DNA from 2 places in the Roseateles sp. GW821-FHT03B02 genome. Region 2 is predicted to be linked to the other one. Evidence: predicted binding sites of a transcription regulator. Region 2 holds the regulator's gene; the other holds the start of a gene.
What was found. Region 2 encodes sigma-54, which starts transcription at its own class of promoters, with help from an activator protein. Its sites were predicted from a motif close to TGGCANGNAANCTGCTTT; they were not measured.
Positions count from the first base shown of each region.

Region 1: AC07VX_RS25880 (PEP-CTERM sorting domain-containing protein) is a predicted target of sigma-54. The motif match lies at 7,880-7,897, and genes of this name have one in related genera.

Region 1 covers NZ_JBWKUV010000015.1:766-10,345, reverse strand. The annotation lists gene AC07VX_RS25920 (ABC transporter permease) at 1-42, shown strand, start outside; gene AC07VX_RS25915 (ABC transporter ATP-binding protein) at 42-1,337, shown strand; gene AC07VX_RS25910 (acetyl-CoA hydrolase/transferase C-terminal domain-containing protein) at 1,412-3,328, shown strand; gene AC07VX_RS25905 (hypothetical protein) at 3,332-3,613, opposite strand; gene AC07VX_RS25900 (c-type cytochrome) at 3,921-4,307, shown strand; gene AC07VX_RS25895 (helix-turn-helix domain-containing protein) at 4,285-5,079, opposite strand; gene AC07VX_RS25890 (DUF2834 domain-containing protein) at 5,191-5,496, shown strand; gene AC07VX_RS25885 (long-chain-fatty-acid--CoA ligase) at 5,453-7,117, opposite strand; gene AC07VX_RS25880 (PEP-CTERM sorting domain-containing protein) at 7,271-7,846, opposite strand; gene AC07VX_RS25875 (DMT family transporter) at 7,994-8,857, opposite strand; gene AC07VX_RS25870 (cysteine-rich CWC family protein) at 8,897-9,118, opposite strand; gene AC07VX_RS25865 (hypothetical protein) at 9,132-9,580, opposite strand, start outside.
Region 2 covers NZ_JBWKUV010000001.1:1,016,417-1,025,996, reverse strand. The annotation lists gene AC07VX_RS04555 (THUMP domain-containing class I SAM-dependent RNA methyltransferase) at 1-164, opposite strand, end outside; gene AC07VX_RS04550 (alpha/beta hydrolase) at 277-1,098, shown strand; gene AC07VX_RS04545 (alpha/beta fold hydrolase) at 1,133-2,062, opposite strand; gene AC07VX_RS04540 (AraC family transcriptional regulator) at 2,173-3,006, shown strand; gene AC07VX_RS04535 (RNA polymerase factor sigma-54) at 3,013-4,512, opposite strand; gene lptB (LPS export ABC transporter ATP-binding protein) at 4,527-5,303, opposite strand; gene lptA (lipopolysaccharide transport periplasmic protein LptA) at 5,303-5,923, opposite strand; gene AC07VX_RS04520 (thiol:disulfide interchange protein DsbA/DsbL) at 6,009-6,665, opposite strand; gene AC07VX_RS04515 (thiol:disulfide interchange protein DsbA/DsbL) at 6,662-7,324, opposite strand; gene AC07VX_RS04510 (SPOR domain-containing protein) at 7,356-8,006, opposite strand; gene argS (arginine--tRNA ligase) at 8,003-9,580, opposite strand, start outside.

The sequences.
Region 1 (9,580 bases), on a different contig from region 2:
CGGCGTCTGTACCGCATCGCCGAGGAAAGGATGCACTTCTGATGACCAGCCTCATCGAACTGAAAGGCGTCGCCAAGGGCTTCAAGTCCGCAGACGGCAGCCTGCGCACGGTGCTCGAAGGCGTGGACTTCGCGCTCGCCAAGGGCGAGATCGTCGCGCTGCTGGGCCAGAGCGGCTCGGGCAAGAGCACGCTGCTGCGCATCATGGCCGGGCTGATTCCGGCGGACGCCGGCGACGTGCACTACCGCGGCCAGCCGCTGTTCGGCCCGGCCCAGGGCATCGCCATGGTGTTCCAGAGCTTCGCGCTGTTCCCGTGGCTGACCGTGCAGCAGAACGTCGAGCTGGGCCTGGAGGCCGCCGGCATGCCGGCGGCCGAGCGCGCCCAGCGGGCCGAAGCGGCCATCGAGCTGATCGGCCTGGCCGGCTTCGAGGGCGCACTGCCGCGCGAGCTGTCAGGCGGCATGCGCCAGCGCGTGGGCATCGCGCGGGCGCTCGTGATGCAGCCGGCCGTGCTGCTGATGGACGAGGCCTTCTCGGCGCTGGACGTGCTGACCGGCGAGCGCCTGCGCAACGAGATCCTGGAACTGTGGGACGGCGGCCAGATGCCCACCCAGGCCATGCTGGTGGTATCGCACAACATCGAGGAGGCCGTCATGATGGCCGACCGCGTGCTCGTCTTCGCGAGCAACCCGGGCCGCGTGCGCGCCGAACTGCCCATCACGCTGCCGCGCCCGCGCCGCGCCGACAGCGCCGAAGTGCGGCTGCTCATCGACGAGGTCTATCGCCTGATGACCAGTGCCACGACGCTGCCCGGCGCCGTCGAGGCCGTGCCCAAGCCCCACCTCAGCGACCGCCTGCCCGAGGCCGAGGTGGGCCGCATGGAAAGCCTGCTGGAGCTGCTGGCCGACGAGCCCTTCAAGGGGCGCGCCGACCTGCCGCAGCTGGTGGAGGAGAGCGAGCTCACCGACGAGGCCGTGCTGCCGCTGGCCGATGCGTTGCACCGCCTGGGCCTGGCCCAGCTCAGCGGCGGCGACCTGTTGATGACGCCGCTGGGCCACAAGTACGTGGAGGGCACGCACGAGTTCCGCCGCGAGATCTTCGGCCAGCAGCTGCTGGCCCATGTGCCGCTGGCGGCCTTCATCCGCCACAGCCTGGAGCAGGAGGCCGACGGCGAGCTGAAGGAGGAGCCCTTCCTCAAGCTGCTGTGCGCCCACATGGACGCGGCCGAGGCCGAACGCGTGCTGGGCGTGGCCATCGAATGGGCGCGCTATGGCGAGGTCTTCGAGTACGACTTCCACACCGGCCTGATCCATCTGCCGGAAGCAGACGAGGACTGACGCGCGCGTCGTTTGCCCCAGCGCAAGCCGCTCCCGGCACGGGCACTGCACACTGCCGGCCGAGGAGACATGACATGAGCTTATCCAGCCTCGACACCGTCGATGCGGCCGTCGATGCGGTGCTGGCCCGCGTGCCCGGTCGCATCGTGCTCGCCCTGCCGCTGGGCATCGGCAAGCCCAACCCCTTCGTCAACCGGCTGTACCAGCGCGTCAAGGCCGACCCCGGGCGGCAGCTGACGCTGGTCACCGCACTCAGCCTGGAGGTGCCCTCAGGCCACAGCGAGCTGGAGCAGGCCTTCCTCGGCCCGCTCGTCGAGCGGGTGTTCCAGGGCTATCCCGACCTGGACTACGTCAAGGACCTGCGCGGCGGCCGCCTGCCGCCCAACATCGAGGTGCGCGAGTTCTTCCTGAAGACCGGCGACTACCTCGACAACCCGCTGGCCCAGCAGCACTACATCAGCACCAACTACACCTTCGCCGCGCGCGACATGCTGGGCCAGGGCGTCAACGTGCTGGCCCAGGCCGTGGCCTCCGAAGGCGAGGACGGGCCCGGCTGGCGGCTCAGCCTGTCGAGCAACCCGGACGTGACCCACGAGCTGAAGGAGCGCGCCGCCGCCGCAGGCCACGCCATCCTCAGCGTCGGCTGCATCAACCGCGCGCTGCCCTTCATGCAGGGCGACGCCGTCGTCGCGCCCGACTTCTTCGACCTGCTCGTGAACGACCCAGCCTGCAGCCACACGCTGTTTGCGCCGCCCAATGCCAAGGTCAGCACCACCGATCACGCCATCGGCCTGCATGCCAGCAGCCTCGTGAGGGACGGCGGCACGCTGCAGATCGGCATCGGCTCGCTGGGCGACGCCATCGCCCATGCGCTGATCCTGCGCCAGTCCCGCAACGACGACTACCGCCGTCTGCTCGACGCCCTGGGCCCCGAGGGCGCCACGGGCCCGGAGCGCACGCCCTTCGAGCAGGGCCTCTACGGCTGCTCGGAGATGTTCGTCAACGGCTTCCTCAAGCTCATCGACGCGGGCATCGTGAAGCGCAAGGTCTTCACCGACCTGGCCACGCAGGAGGCCGTCAACCGCGGCGAGCTGGATGCCGCAGACTTGCCCGGCGGCGTCGTCATGACCGGCGGCTTCTTCGTCGGCCCCACGGACTTCTATGCCGCCCTGCACCGGCTCACGCCCGCGGAGCGCGCCGCCATCCGCATGGACCGCATCGACCGCATCAACCAGCTCGACAGCGCCGACCTGGGCGATGCCGCGCTGCGTCGCGCCCAGCGCCGCGAGGCCCGCTTCATCAACACGACGATGAAGGTGACGCTGCTCGGCGCAGCGGCCTCGGACGGGCTGGAAACGGGCCAGGTGGTGTCGGGCGTGGGCGGCCAGTACAACTTCGTCGCCATGGGCCATGCCCTGCCCGGCGCGCGTTCCATTCTCGTGCTGCGCGCCTGCCACGAGACGCGCGACGGCCCGGTCAGCAACATCGTCTGGCAGTACGGCCACTGCACCATCCCGCGCCATCTGCGCGACATCGTCATCACCGAGTACGGCGTGGCCGACTTGCGCGGGCAGACCGACGCCGAAGTCGTCAAGCGCCTGCTGCGCGTCGCCGACTCGCGCTTCCAGCCCGAGCTCATGCAGGCTGCCAAGCACCACGGCAAGCTCGAGGCCGACTGGCAGCTGCCGGCCGCCTGGACGCGCAACACGCCGCAGCAGTTGGACGCCGCCCTGCACCCCCTCACCGAGGCCGGCCTGCTGCCGGGCTTTCCCTTCGGCACCGACCTGACCGAGGACGAGATCCGCATCGTCACCGCGCTGCGGCGCTTGAAGAAGAGCCTGCACCACCCGGTCGCGCTGGTGACGGCGACCCTGCGCAGCGCCTGGCAGGGCAAGACCGTGCCGCCGGCCTACCTGGAGCGCCTGGGCCTGGACGAGGCGCGCGGCTTCAAGGCCCTGCTGCTGAAGCGGCTGTTTGCCGGCAACCTGTAGGTTTCAATGGCTGAGCAGATGGCCGATGCCGGCCTGCGCGTAGACGGCGCGGACGTTCTCCGTCACCGGCTGCCGGACATCGGGGGGCATGCAGCGCACCAGCCCGCCCTGGGCCATGATCCGGCGCAGCTCGACGGCACGCGCCGCGGCCTCGGCGCGGCTGCGCGCTGGGTCGGCAAAAGCGTCCAGCAGCGGGAAGGCATCGGCCCACCAGGGCGCTGGGTACCAGGTTTCGTCGCCGGCCTGCAGCCAGTACCGGGGGATGAATGTGATGCCTTGTGTCATGAGCGCTGCCTCCCTCCCGCCAACTGCGCGGGGTGACAGGATTCTGTCGAGCCCCTGCCGCTGCGGGTGGTGAACAAGACCAGCGCACATCCCCCTGAATCGGGCGTTCCCACCAGCCGGCTGCGCGGGCAACGCGCTTGCGCGGCGGCCGGCACTGCTCCAGCCAGGAGCACTCGCGTGGCCCCGGCGGCGAAGGCCTGCTCCAGGCTGGCAATTCCGCCGCCGGGATTGATGGTCGTCAAGGTTGGCGCAGGAGGCCGTCACTAGCCTGCGGCCGAACTCGACTTTCATCCACGGAGGGATACCCATGACCACTCGGATCGTTTCACTGCTGGCCCTGTCCATGGCCGCACTGCCCGCCTGGAGCGCGCCGGCCGGCGATGACGCCGCCATGCTCCGGCTGGCCGGCGGCAGCGGCTGCATGACCTGCCACCACATCGACCCCGGCGCCAAGGGCCCCGACGGGCTCGCACCGATCGGCCCCGCCTGGCGCGACGTGGCCGCCAGGTACCGCAGCACGGCGGGCGCGCTGGACCAGCTGACGCACACCGTGATGACGGGCTCCAACCCCTACAGCAGCCACTGGAAGGGCAAGGCCAGCGGCCTGGCCATGCCGCCCAACGAGGTCGCGATCAAGGAGGCCGACGCCCGCCTGCTGGTCGGCTGGATCCTCAGGCTGGACGCGCCGAAGTAGTGCCCGGCCCGGCGGCGCCGGCCAGGGCCTGCCGCGTGGTCTCGTCGGTCGGAAACAGATGCTCGACCTTCAGCGAGGCGAGCGTGATGTCCAGCGGCGTACCGAAGCTGGTGATGGTGGAGAAGAAGCTCAGCACCTGCCCGTCCGCCGCGCGCAGGCGGAAGGCGAGCACGGGCAGGTTGCCGGCGGCCTCGATCGGGCCCCAGGGCTGCAGCGTGGGGCGCAGCTCGTCCAGCAGCGCGCGCAGGCGCGGCAGGTGCTCGGCCTCGCGGCTGGCACGGGCCCACATCTCGTTGCACAGCCAGGCCTCGTCCACGCACAGCACGCGCAGGCCGCCAGGCGCGAACACGGCGCGCAGCAGGTTGAACGGGCCGCTCTCCAGGTGATCGGCGGGCAGGCCCAGCAGCGCCAACAGCCGCGCCAGGCCCTCGTTGGCCATGACGACGTTGTACTCGCCGTCCAGCACCAGGGCCGGCGCCGCGCCGTTGGCGTGGATGAGCTGCGCCAGCGCCGCACGCACGGGCCCCATCTCGGGCGCGTCCAGCGCGCGCTCGGCGTGAGCAGGCGCATAGCCGGCGGCCAGCAGCGCCTGGTTGCGCTCCTCCAGCGTCGCGCCCAGCGAATCGAGCAGGGCGATCAGCGTTTCGCGGCCGGCGCGGGCGCGGCCGGTCTCGATGCAGCTGAGGTGACGCTGAGACACGCCGGCGCGCAGCGAGAGTTCGAGCTGGCTGACGCGACGTGACTTGCGCAGGGCGGCGAGGGTGGCGGTCATGCGGCCATTCTGCGGCGAGGCCATCGTCGCGGCCATGACCTCGGAGGTCATTGCCGCGGCACGCGCGGCTGCCGAGCATGGTGGCATGTTCAACCCCGCTGGAGATCCGCCATGCGAACCGTCCTGATCCTCGTCCTCGCCGCCTTCGGCGCCTTCTCGTCCTGGGTGATGTGGGAGGTGGGCTACCTCGGCATCTGGCAGGCCGGCATGAGCAGCCCGGGCGCCTGGCAGGTGCTCGTGGACCTGGTGCTGATGTCCTGCATCGCGCTGGGCTTCATCTGGCACGACGCGCGGCTCACGGGCCGCACGGTCTGGCCGTTCGCACTGCTGACCGTCGCGGTCGGCTCCTTCGGGCCGCTGCTCTACCTGCTGCTCAGCCCCTGGCCTTCTCGCGCTCCTGCAGCGCGCGCCACATGACCTTGCCCGCGCCGCTCTTGGGCAGGCTGTCGACGAACTCGATGCGGGCCGGCACCTTGTAGGCGGCCATGTTGGCGCGACACCAGTCGCGCAGCTCGGCCTCGGTCAATGCCTCGTGCCCGGCGCGCCGCACGACGACGGCCTTCACCGTCTCGCCGCGGTAGGCGTCGGGCGCCGAGATGATGCAGGCTTCGGCGATGCCGGCGTGGGCGTGCATCAGGTTCTCCACCTCGCTGGGCCAGACCTTGAAGCCGCTGGCGTTGATCATGCGCTTGAGCCGGTCGGTCATGAAGAAGTAGCCGTCGGCGTCGACGTAACCGATGTCGCCGGTGCGGAAGAAGCGCCGGCCCTCGAACTCGATGAAGGCCGCCGCGGTGGCGTCGGGCCGGCCCCAGTAGCCGTCGAAGACCATGGGGCCGCAGACGATGATCTCGCCGCTCTCGCCGACCGGCAGCTCGCGCTGCGTGTCGGGGTCGATGACGCGGGCGTCGCAGCTGAGGTAGGGCACGCCCAGGCATTGCTGCTTGGGGGCGTCGTAGGGGTTGCTGTGGCTGGGCGCGGCCGTCTCTGTCAGGCCGTAGCCTTCCATGTAGCGCAAGCCCCAGCGCTGCCACAGCCGCTCGGCCACGGCCTGCGGCATGGACGCGCCGCCGCCGCCGATGGAGACCATGCTGCTCAGGTCGAAGCGGTCCACCTCGGGGCTGGCCAGCAGGTCGATGACCATGGTGGGGATGTTGGTCCAGCGCGTGACGCGATGGGTGGCGATGAGGCGGGCCGCGTACTCGCGCTGCCAGCGCGGCATCAGCACCAGCGCCGCTCCGCAGGCCAGCGTGCCGTGCATGACGACGACCATGCCGGTGATGTGGAACATGGGCACGACGCCCAGCACCACGTCCTCGTGGTTGGCGCTGGCCCACAGGCCGCCGGCGAAGATGTTGTGCTGCAGGCTGCGGTGCCTGTGCATGCAGCCCTTGGGGTGGCCCGTGGTGCCGCTGGTGTAGGGCAGCAGGGCGAGGTCGTCGGCGCCCACGTCCACGTTGGGCGGTTCGTCGGTGCAGCCCATGGCGTCTGCCCAGGACGCGGCGCCGGCGGGCAGGGCGAGGTCGGCATTGAGCCAGTCGGCCCAGCCAACGGGCAGGCCCGCGCCGTCCGTCTGCCCGCCGGGCAGCACCTCGGCCAGGCGGGTGACGAGCATGTCCTTGGCCGCCATGCCGGCGGCCAGCCATTCGGCGCTGAGGTCGACGCTCGTCACGGCGAAGACGGCACCGCTGTCATCGATGAGGTGCCTGATCTCGGCCGCGCGGCACATCGGGTTGACCGGCACGACGACGGCGCCCAGGCTCAGGACGGCGTAGTGGGCGACGACGAGCTGGGGGCAGTTCTGCAGGTCCACCAGCACCCGGTCGCCCTTGACGATGCCTCGCTGCGCCAGCCAGGCGGCCAGCCGCCGCACCTGGGCCGCCAGCTCGGCATAAGTCGTCGTGTGGCCGAGGAAGACGAGGGCCGCGCGATGCGGGAACCGGCGCGCGTTGACGAGCAGGTTGTCGGGCAGGGCGGTGGCCGGCGGCTCGATGGCGTGGGGGACGCGGGCGGGCCAGAAGGCGTGGTGGGGTCGGGACATGGTGGCTCCTCGCTGCCGTCGTGCGGGCGGGGCGAGCCCGCGCGCTGGCATCAGCGGGCACTCATCTTCCCGCAGTTGGAGTCACAGTGTTGCGCCGCTGCAGGCGCTGTCGATCACCGATGCGACAGCTCGGGACGGCGCCAGCGCTCCGCTTCAGGCCTGGCGGCGGCGCGCCACGGCAGCAAGGCCGAGGGCCGACAGGACCAGCAGCACCGAGCCCGGCTCGGGCAGGCGCTGGGCGGACGCGTCGGCGGTGACGACGACATTGTCCAGCCGGATGAAGCTGGGATCATTGCGTGCCTTGAATGACAGCACGGTCGCGGCCGAACTGGCGTTCAGGGCGCTGAAGGTGAAATGGGCCCAGTTGTATGGCGTGTTCGAGAACGAGAAAACGCTGACGCCGTCGAAGAGGGCTTCGAACGTCGCGTTCGTCGTGGCCGTGTTGTAGACGTCGAAGGAGAGCGTGTAGGAGCCCCCCACCGCCGTGGCCAGGGTCTGGCTGATGACGGCCGGAGAACCCGTGGCGCCGCTGCGCCAGAGGTAGGTGTGATTGGAGGTGACCGTGTTGGCAATCACATCGGACAAGCTGAGGTTGCCCGACTTGGTCCAGCCGGTGAAATTGCCCGTCTCGAAATCGCCGTTGACCACCAGATTAGCCCGTGCACCGGTGGCGATGGACATGAGCAAGGCAGCGGCGCAGGTCAGTCGGGTGAGTCGGGCAAATTGCATGGCTGGCTTCTTGAAGTGTGGTTTGCACAGCCTAAAGCAAAGTTCGAGCCAGACTTTCGAGTTATCCGCTTCCTTTCTAGGGGGGAATGCGTCTTGCCGCGCACCCGGCGGTCCGGCGAAAGCTCGCCAGTGTCAAGTTTTCCGACATCAGGCGGAGCCGCGTTTCACGACTAGGTAGACGCCAAGCAAGGTGACGGCCATGCCGGCAATGGCCTGTGCACCCAGGGTCTCGCCAAACAGCAGCCATGCCATCACGGCCGTGACCGAGGGCACGAGATACATGGTGCTGCTGACCGCCGTGACACGGCCGTGGCGCAGCATGTAGAACATCAGGCTGATGCCGCCCGCCGTCAGCACCAGGATGCTCCAGGCCATGGCGATGACGACGTCGCGGTTCCAGACGATGCGCATGGGCTCCAGCCACCAGGCCAGGGGCAGGGTGGCGGCCAGCGAGGCGGCGAACTGCACGACCTGGCCGGTGCGCAGGTCGAAGTGGGGCACGAAGCGCTTCTGGTAGAGCGTACCGCCGGTGATGGCGAACAGGGCCATGAGGCTGACGAGCAGGGGCGTGCCGTAGCTGCTGCCGAGGTTGAGCTTGTGCCAGATGACGAGCACCACGCCGGCCAGGCCCAGGGCCACCCCGGCCCATTGCCGCGGCGACACGCGCTCGCCGATGAGGGGCGCGGCGGCGGCCACCAGCACCGGCTGCAGGTTGACGATGAGGGCGGCCGTGCCGGCCGGCAGGCCCTGGCGGATGGCCACCCAGACGCCGCCGAGGTAGAGGGCCTGGATGCCCAGGCCCGACAGGGCCAGGTGCAGCATCGCGCGCGGCGCCGGCCACGGCGCCCGCGCGGCCAGGGCCAGCGTCAGCATCAGCACGACGACGCCGGCGTAGCGCCAGCTCAGGAAGGTCAGCGGGTCGGCGTAGGGCGCGGCGAGCTTGGCGGCGATGTAGCCGGTGGCCCAGATGAAGATGAAGAGGGGCGGGGCGATGCGGTCGAGCAGGGGCATGCGGCCATCATGCAGCAAGCATCCGACAGGGAGCTTTCGTCAGCGGGTGCCAGCCGCCGGCTGGCGCGCGTCGGCCTCTATGAGCTCGTGCAGGCAGGGCTGGCACAGGCAGCCGCGGTAACGCTCGGCGAGCTGGGCGCGCAGCCTCTCGGTGAGGCGGATGCCGAAGCAGGCGCAGTGGCCGGCCTGGACGCCGCATTCGAAGCCGCCACCGCAACGCGGGCAGGTCGCAGGGGTCGGGGGCGGGAGGGCGGTGGCCATGGCGTGCACAGGTTCAGAACGCGGATTGTGGGTCCTCCGGCGGCGCCAGCGGGGTGGCACGGGCCAGGGCCATCCAGGTGGCGAAGTCGGGCTTGTGGGCGCGCTTCGGCGCGGGGCGGGCCAGTTCGAGGTGGCTGTCGTGGCCGATCAGCACGCCGTAGTCGGCCGGGATCTCGTCGGGCTCGGCGATGCCGGCCTTGATGACGAACCAGCACTGGCCGCACAGGGCCTGGTAGGCCGCAGACTTGGCCGGCCGGCGCAGTTCACCCAGCAGGTCGGCGCGGCTGACCTTGATCTCGTGGATGGCCGGTTCGAGGTAGTCCTCCACGGTGCTGTGGCGGATGGAGTAGACGTCGGGCATGGCGTTGACCCAGAGGGTCTTGCCGTCCTCGCCGGGCAGCCCGGCGCGCAGCGTGAGGCCGCGCCAGGCGATGCGCCCGGCGCGCTGCATCTCGGTGGCGA
Region 2 (9,580 bases):
CGCATGACGTCCTCGGCCGTGCCGAGCAGGCCGCAGCCGCCGCGCAGGGCCTCGACCTTGCTGCGCACGCCGGGCGGCAGGAAGCGCTTGAGCTCCTCCTCCAGCAGCGGTTCGACGCCACCGGGGCAGGACACGAAGAGGGATAACTTGTTGGGCAGGCTCACGGGCGTGATTGTCGCCGGCCCTACACTGGACAGCGTTGTCCAAGACCTGTGCGAGCCATGAAGCGAATCGTCCTGACCCTGGCCTTCCTGTTCGGCGCCCTGCAGGCGCAGGCTGCCGACTCCGTGCCGGCCTATCCTGCGCACACGATTCCCAGCACCCAGCACCCAGCTGCGCGCGCTGCCCAGGAACGCCGATGGCCGCACCTACCAGCTGCACATCCACCTGCCGGGATCGTTCGCCAAGGAGCCCAAGCGGCGCTACCCGGTGCTGTACGTGACCGACGGGTATTGGGACTTCGCCACCGTCGTCGCGTCGTACAACAACCTGAACTACGACAAGGTCGTGCCCGAGTTCATCATCGTGGGCCTGGGCTATGCGGGTGACAACCTGGACTACGGCGAGCTGCGTGGCTGGGAGCTGTCGCCGGTGAAGCTGGCGCCGCTGGCGTTTGGCACCGGCCATGCCGACAAGTTCATCGCGTCGCTGGAGAAGGACATCTTCCCGCTGGTGGAGCGCGACTACCGCGCCGACCCGGCGCAGCGCTACCTCGCCGGCAGCTCGCTGGGCGGGCTGTTCACACTGCATGCGATGTATGCCAGGCCCGAGCTGTTCAGGGGCTACATCGCCGCCAGCCCGGCCGTGGTGGTGGGCGGCGACTGGATCATCGGCCAAGCCAGGGCCTATGCCGCCACCGGCAAGCCCATCAAGGCGCGGCTTTATGTGACGGGGGCCGAATACGAGTGGCCCGGCTTCCTGGCCGGCATCAGGCGTTACCAGGCGCTGCTGCCGGAGTTGAAACATCCGGAGCTCGTGTTCCAGAACCGCACCATCGATGGTGAGCGGCATGCCGGCACCAAGGCCGAGAGCTACTCGCGCGGCATGCGCTTTGTCTTCGAGCCGCTGGCACCGGAGAAGGGCCCATCGACGGACTGAGGGCCGCCGGCAGCAGCCGGCGGCCTCCACGCGCTTACTGGCGCACGAAGTCCAGCAGGTCCTGGTTGAGGCGGTCCTTGTGCGTGTCGGTGATGCCGTGCGGGCCGCCGGCGTACTCGATCAGGCGCGCACCCTTGACCAGCCTGGCCGTGGCGCGGCCGGTGGTCTCGATGGGGACGACCTGGTCATCGGCGCCGTGGATGACCAGCGTCGGCACGTTGAACTTCTTCAGGTCGTCACGGAAGTCCGAATGGAAGAAGGCGTCGATGCTGTCGTAGGTCGCCTTGGCGCCGGCCTGCATGCCCTGGGCGAAGAAGCTGTCCACGAGGCCGCTGGAGGGCTTGGCACCCGGGCGGTTGAAGCCGAAGAAGGGGCCGCTGGCGATGTCCTTGTAGAGCTGCGCGCGGTTGTCGAGCGACGCCTTGCGCAGGCCGTCGAAGACGGCCGCGGGCACGCCCTCGGGGTGGGTGGGCGTCTGGCCCATGATGGGCGTCACGGCACTCACCAGCACGACCTTGGCAACCCGTGCCGTGCCGTGCCGGCCGATGTAGCGGGCCACCTCGCCGCCGCCGGTGGAGAAGCCCACGAGAGTGGCGTGCTTCACGTCCAGCGCCGCCAGCACGGCGCCGAGGTCGTCGGCGTACTGATCCATGTTGTTGCCGGTCCAGGGCTGGCCCGAGCGACCGTGGCCGCGGCGGTCATGGGCGATGACGCGGTAGCCGCGCTCGGCCAGGAACTGCATCTGCGACTCCCAACTGTCCGCGTTCAGCGGCCAGCCATGGCTGAAGACGACGACCGGGCCGTCCTTGGGGCCCCAGTCCTTCACGTACAGCGGCGTGCCGTCGCTGGCGGCGACGAAGGGGCTGGCGACGACGGCGGCCGGGGCGGCCGAGGCCGTGGTCTGGACGGCCATGCCCCCGAGGGCGATGGCTGCGGCGAGGGCGATGCGGGCGAGAGCGTTCATGTTGGAACTCCTGGGGTGACGGGGCTGTCTTGCGACAGGACGAACTGTGCCGGCCTGCCCCGTACCTGATATGCCGTAAAGTACGTTTAACTTTGCAATCCGTACTGATCGTGGCCGATCGACTTGCCGCTCTCTTTGCTCACTTCGCCGTGCGGGCCGAAACCTTCCAGGTTGGCCCGCTGTGCGGTGTCAACAGTCTGGAGCCCCAGGCGGGGCGTGGTCAGCTGCATCTGATCCGCGAGGGTGGCGTCGAGGTCCACCATGGCAGCGCCGAGCCGCTGCGCATCGCGGAGCCCAGCCTGCTGCTCTACCCGCGTCCGCTGTCGCACCGCTTCGTGACGGACCCGAGCTGCGGCGCGCAGTTCCTGTGCGCCCACATGGCGTTCGAGGGCGGCGCCAGCCATCCCATCGCGGCGGCGCTGCCGGCCTGGATCTGCCTGCCCCTGTCCACGGTGCCCAGCTGCGGGCCGGTGCTGGCCCAGCTGTTCGCCGAGGCCGAGGCCACCCACTGCGGGCGCCAGCTGATGCTGAACCGGCTGTTCGAGGTGCTGATGATCTGGGTCATCCGCGAGCTGATGGCCCAGGGGCGGGTCGAATCGGGCATGCTGGCCGGGCTGTCCCATCCCAAGCTGCGCGGCGCGCTTGTGGCGATGCACGATGCGCCTCGGCGTGACTGGCCGCTGGAGGAACTGGCGGCGGCGGCAGGCATGTCGCGCACGGTGTTCGCCAACAGCTTTCGCGACGTGGTGGGCTGCACGCCCGGCGTCTACCTGCAGCGCTGGCGCATCGGCCTGGCGCAGAAGGCGCTGCGCGAGGGGCGGGCGCTCAAGCACATCGCCGCGGAGGTGGGCTATGGCGGCGAGGCTGCGCTGTCGCGCGCCTTCCGTGCGCACACGGGGCTGTCGCCGCGGGAATGGCGCAAGGCGGAGGTGGTCCTGGCTTGAGGCGCCCTACAGCGCCTTGCGCAGATTCGCCGGCGCGATCTTCATCGCCTCGCGGTACTTGGCCACCGTGCGCCGCGCGCACTGGATGCCTTGCTCTTCCAGCATGGCCGCAAGCGCGCTGTCGGACAACGGCTTCTTGATGTCCTCGGCCGCGACGAACTGCTTGATGAGCGCACGCACCGCCGTGCTGGAGGCCTCGCCGCCGGCCTCGGTGCTCAGCCCCGAGCCGAAGAAATACTTCAGCTCGAAGGTGCCCCAGCTCGTGGCCATGTACTTGGCCGTCGTCACGCGCGAGATGGTGGATTCGTGCAGACCCAGCTCGTCGGCGATCTCGCGCAGCACCAGCGGCTTCATGGCCAGCTCGCCATGCGTGAAGAAGCCGCGCTGGCGCTCCACGATGGCCTGGCTGACGCGCAGGATGGTGTCAAAGCGCTGCTGGATGTTCTTGATGAACCAGCGTGCCTCCTGCAGCTGGCCGCCCAGCGGCGAGTTGCTGATGCCGCCGCGCGTGGCGCGCAGCGCGTTGGCGTAGAGCTCGTTGATGCGCAGCTTGGGTGCCACCTCGGGGTTGAGCATGACGCGGAACTCGCGGCCCACCTTGCGCACGATGACGTCGGGCACGATGGCCGCCGCCGCGCCCTGCGCGAAGCGCCGGCCGGGCTTGGGTTCGAGCTGGGTGATCAGCGCCTGCGCCTCGCGCAGCAGCGCCTCGTCGGCGCCGGTCTCGGCCATCAGCCGCCGCATGTCGCGCCGGGCCAGCAGCTCCAGGTGGCGCTTGCAGATCAGCATGGCGATGACCTGGGCCGGACTCTTGGGCTGGGCGCGCAGCTGCAGCGCCAGGCACTCGGACAGGTCGTGCGCACCGATGCCGGCGGGCTCCAGGCTCTGCAGCAGGTGCAGCGCGAAGCGCAGCCGGTCCAGCAATTCCTCGCGCTCCTCGTCGTCCTCGGCGAACGCGGCGGCGATCTCCTCCAGCGTGTCTTCGAGGTAGCCGTCCTCGTTCAGCGACTCGATGAGCACCTGCATGACGGCGCGGTCCTCGGCCGACAGGTGGTGGCCGGCCAGTTGCTGGGCGAGGTGCTCGGCCAGCGTGGCTTCTGCCGACTCCTGGCTCTCGCGCTCGCCGTCGTCCTCGCCGCTGCCGCTGCCGCTGCCGCTGCTGGCGGGCAGCTCACGGATGCCGTCGAAGTCGTCGCGTTCGGTGCCGTTCTCCCAGTCCTCGCGCTCCGTGCCGCCGAAGTCTTCGCCGCTGAGCTCCGGCGCCTCGGCCTCGCCGCCGTCGGTGGCGGTGTCGTTGCTGCCGGCCTCGGCCGGCGCGTTGGCGGCCAGCTCGGGGGTGCTGACGGTGAACTCCTCCTCCGTTTCGAGCAACGGGTTGGTCGCCAGCATCTGCTCGACTTCCTGGTGCAGCTCCAGCGTGGAGAGCTGCAACAGACGGATGGATTGCTGCAGCTGGGGCGTCAGCGCGAGATGCTGACTCAGGCGAACCTGGAGCGTCTGTTTCATCGCGCCGGCTTCCGCTACATCCGGAAGTGTTCGCCGAGATAGACCTTGCGCACGTCCGCGTTGGCCACGATCTCGTCCGGCGTGCCTTCGGCCAGCACGGCGCCCTCGCTGATGATGTAGGCGCGGTCGCAGATGCCCAGCGTCTCGCGGACGTTGTGGTCCGTGATCAGCACGCCGATGCCGCGGCTCTTCAGGAAGCCGATGATGCGCTGGATCTCCAGCACCGCGATGGGGTCGACGCCGGCGAAGGGCTCGTCCAGCAGGATGAAGCGCGGCTGCGTGGCCAGGGCCCGGGCGATCTCCACGCGGCGGCGCTCGCCGCCGGACAGCGCAGGCGCAGGACTGTCGCGCAGGCCCTCGATGGAGAGGTCGTGCAGCAGGCCGTTCAGCAGCTCGTCGATGCGTCCCTTCGAGAGGCTGCGGCCGTCGTCGTCCTGCTGCAGCTCCAGCACGGCGCGGATGTTCTGCTCGACGGTCAGCTTGCGGAAGATGGAGGCTTCCTGCGGCAGATAGCTCAGGCCCAGGCGGGCGCGCGAGTGGATGGGCAGGCGCTGCACCTCGGCGCCGTCGATGCGGATGACGCCGGCGTCCGAGCGCACCAGGCCCACGATCATGTAGAAGCTCGTCGTCTTGCCGGCGCCGTTGGGGCCGAGCAGGCCGACGACTTCGCCGCAGTCCACGCGCACATGCACGTCCTTGACGACGCGGCGCACGCCGTAGCTCTTGGCCAGGCCCTCGGCTTCGAGGCGGCTGCCGCAGGCCGCCGGGGCGCTCACGGAAGCGTCGGCCATCACGAAGGCTTGCCCGGCTGCAGCGTCGTCGACGGCTTCAGCGGCAGGGGCGCGGCGGCCGGCGCGGAGGCCGCCTCATCGCCCGGCTGCACGCGCGGCATCATGACGATGCGGGTGCGGCCGTTGGGGTTGGGCGAGGCGCTGCCGCCCTCCAGCGTGAAGACCTCGGTGCGGCTGTCGTAGACGATGACGGCACCCGTCACTTCCTCGGCCACGGCCGTGCCGCGCAGGCGGCGCACGGTGGCGTTGCCGATGAAGCGCACGGTCTCGCTCTTGGTGTCGTATTCGAGCTGGTCGGCGACCCCGTCGATGGCCTCGCCGGGCACGTCGCGCGCCTGGCGGAAGCTGACCGGCTGGCCGGCCATGCCGCTGGCAAAGGCCTGGTGGTAGCCGTCGCGCGTCTCGCGCACGTCCACCTTCTCGGCGCGCAGCAACAGGCTGCCCTTGGTGATGATGACGTTGCCCACCAGCTCGGTGCGCTGGTTCACGCCGTCCAGCCGGCCCTGCTTCTCGGCCGTGAAGACCATGGGCTTGAGCCGGTCGGCCTTCTCTGCCTGCGCGGCAGGCAGAGCGAGCGCCAGGGCGAGCACGGGGGCGAGCGGGATCAGGTGGCGATGCATGGCGGCACGGAAGTTGCAGGCCATTCTAGGGGCCTGCTGCCGTCATCAGCCTTTCCGGAGCGGCAAGCGTGTCAGGAAAAGCGCGTCAGCCCTTGCCGCCGCGGGCCTGCTTGACAAGAAAGTCCGCCACGGCCAGCGCTTGCTGGCCTTGTGCGGCCTCGCTCTGGCCCGGCGTGCCGGCCATGCCGGGACCGGTGCGCCAGCGTCCGCCCACCACGAGGGCGGGTACCGTGTCCACACCGGCGGCCTCGGCGAGCTTCAGGCCCTGCGCCATCTTGGTCTGCACGCCGAAGGAGCCGAAGGCCTGCCTGAACTTCGTCGTGTCCACGCCCAGCTGGCCGACGAGGGCGACGACGCCGGCCTCGTCATTGGCTTCGACGCCGGCGCGGTGGAAGGCATTGAAGATGCCGCTGTGCACCTGCGGACTCAGCGCGCCCATGGCCTCCAGCGCGTAGAACATGCGCTGGTGCAGCTTGAGCATCAGCTGCTGGCCCACCGGCACGCGGCGAAAGCTCACGTCGGCCGGCAGCCGGTGCACCCAGGCCTCCAGCAGCGGGTCGAAGGCGTTGCAGTGCGGGCACTTGTAGAAGAAGAACTCGACGACGTCGATCTTGCCCGGCGCGCCGGCCAGCGTCTGGCCCAGGCGGGCGTAGTGCCGGCCTTCGACCGGGCCGCCCTGGGCCAGGGCCGCGGTGCCGAAGCCGGCTGCGATCAGCGCCGCCGTGGCGTCGCGGCGGTTCATGCCTTGTTGCGCGCGCGCTGGATCAGGAAGTCGGTGATCTGAAGCGCCTTCGCGCCCAGCTCCAGCTCGGGCAGGCGCTGGCCGGCGCCTGCCTGGCTGGGCGAGGTCAGGAAGCGGCCGGCGATGCCAATGCTGGGCACGCCGTCGATGCGGTAGGCCTCGGACAGCTTCTCGGCCTGCTGGCATTTGGTGACCACGCCGAAGGAGTTGTAGGCCTCCTGGTACTTGACCGGGTCGATGCCCAGCGGGCCGAGGAACTTGGCCTGGCTCTTGGCGTCGTCCAGGGCCTGGCCTTGCTGGTGCATGGCATTGAAGATGGCCTGGCGGGTCGCGGCTTCCTTGCCCAGGGCTTCCAGCGCATAGAACATGCGCTGGTGGATCTTGACGTTGGCACGGAAGGCCACGTGCACCTTGCGGAAGGCCACGTCGGCCGGCAACTGCTTGACCCAGGCCTCGATGGCGGGCTCGAAGGCATAGCAGTGCGGACAGCCGTACCAGAAGAACTCGACGACCTCGATCTTGCCGGGTGTCGTCGGCAGCGCCGGGTTGAGCACCGCGTAGTGGCGGCCCTCGACAGGGCCGCCCTGGGCGAGGGCGTTGCCGGCAGCGCCGGCAAGGGGAGCGGAGGCGAGCAGGGCAGAGAAATCGCGGCGCTTCATGGCGGCAGTCATCCTTCAGACGGTAATGCGGTCAGCGTTGTACACGAACGAGATTGGCCTCGAAGCCGGCACCCTCAATCTTGCGCTGCAGATCCTCGGCGGCTTCGCGGGTGTCGTTGGGGCCCAGGCGCACGCGGAAGACGGTGCGGCCGTTCTGCTCGCGCTCCATGACCTTGGCCGTGAAGCCCTGGATGGCCAGCTTGGCCTTCTGGGCCTCGGCCTCCTCGGGGCGCGTGAAGGCGCCGGCCTGCACGAAGTAGACATAGGCGTCGGCGGCGGCGGCCGGTGTCGGTGCGGACGCAGCCGGCGCCTCGGCCTTGGCGGCCGGCTTGGGCAGGGGCAGGATGGCGGCAGCGCTGGCGCTGGGGGCGGCGTTGCCCGGCGGCGTGCTCTGCGTTTGGGGGGGCGTGGCCGCCGGCGCGTTGACGACGCCGCTGGCGCTGCGTGCGGCCTTGCCGGCCAGCGGCGCGTTCGGATCCCAGTTCCTGTTGCGCTCGGCCTCCTGGGCGTCCTGCTCGGCGGTGCGCTGCGGCACCTTGTTCACGAAGGGGATGGGCACCTTGGTGATGTAGAGGGCCACGCCGAGGGCGACGGCCAGGCCGACGAGCAGGCCGACGATCAGGCCGAGGACGAAGCCGCCTTTCTGGTTCTTCTGGCCGGCGGGTTTGGAGGCAGCAGTCATTCGTTCTCCGGGCTTTCGGACGGGGTTTCAGCAGTGTCGCGGCTCATCTGCTCGGGCGCGCTGACGCCCAGCATGCCCAGCGCGTTGGCCAGCACCTGGCGGGTCGCGGCCAGCAGTGCCACGCGGGCGCGGCTCAGCTCGGGCGCCTGATCCAGTACGCGCTCGGCGGCGTAGTAGGAGTGGTAGGCGCCGGCCAGGTCGCGGGCGTAGAAGGCCACGTCGTGCGGCGCGATGCCGCTGGCGGCGCCGGTCAGCATGTCGGGATAGGCGGCGAGCTTGAGCATCAGCGCCTCTTCCGTCGGGGCGGTCAGCAGGCCGAGGTCGGCGCCGGCGATCGAGGCCAGGTCGCCGCCCCACTTGCGGATCACCGAGCAGATGCGCGCATGGGCGTACTGCACGTAGAACACCGGGTTCTCGTCGTTCTGCTTCAGGGCCAGGTCGATGTCGAAGACGAACTCGGTGTCGGCCTTGCGGCTGATCAGGAAGAAGCGCACCGCGTCGCGGCTGGTCCAGTCGATCAGGTCGCGCAGCGTCACGTAGCTGCCGGCGCGCTTGGAGATCTTGACCTCCTCGCCGCCCTTCATCACCGTGACCATCTTGTGCAGCACGTAGTCGGGGAAGCCCTGCGGGATACCCAGGTTCACCGCCTGCAGGCCGGCGCGCACGCGGGCGATGGTGCCGTGGTGGTCGGTGCCCTGGATGTTGATGCACTGCGTGTAGCCGCGCTCGAACTTGTTGATGTGGTAGGCCACGTCGGGCACGAAGTAGGTGTAGCCGCCCTCGGACTTGCGCATCACGCGGTCCTTGTCGTCACCGTAGTCGGTGGTGCGCAGCCACAGCGCGCCGCCGTCCTCGTAGGTCTTGCCGCTTGCGACGATGCGCTCGACTGTCTTCTCCAGCTGGCCGCCCTTGTAGACGCTGGTCTCCAGGAAGTAGCTGTCGAATTTCAGGCCGAAGGCCTGCAGGTCCAGGTCCTGCTCGTGGCGCAGATAGGCCACGGCGAACTGGCGGATGCTGTCGAGGTCGTTCACGTCGCCCGAAGCGGTGAACTCGCGGTCGTCGGCCTTGACCGTTTCCTTGGCGACGAATGCGTCGGCGATGTCCTGGATGTAGTCGCCGTTGTAGGCCGACTCGGGCCATTCGGCGTCGCCGGGCTTGAAGCCCTTCAGCCGCATCTGCGTGGAGTTGGCCAGCGTGGCGATCTGCACGCCGGCGTCGTTGTAATAGAACTCGCGTGTGACCTGGTGGCCCTGGCTCTGGAACACCGAGCACAGCGAATCGCCCAGCGCGGCCTGGCGGGCGTGGCCCACGTGCAGGGGTCCGGTCGGGTTGGCCGACACGAACTCGATCATCACGTGCTTGCCGGTGGGCGCGCGGTGGCCGAACTTGTTGCCCGCCGCCAGCACTTCGCCGACGACGGCCTGCTTGGCCTCGGGCTTCAGGCGGATGTTGATGAAGCCGGGACCGGCGATTTCCAGCGCCTGCACCCATTGCTGGAAGGCGGGCTTGGCCTGCAGCGCGGCGATCAGTCGGGTGGCCAGTTCGCGCGGGTTGGCCTTGAGCGGCTTGGCCAG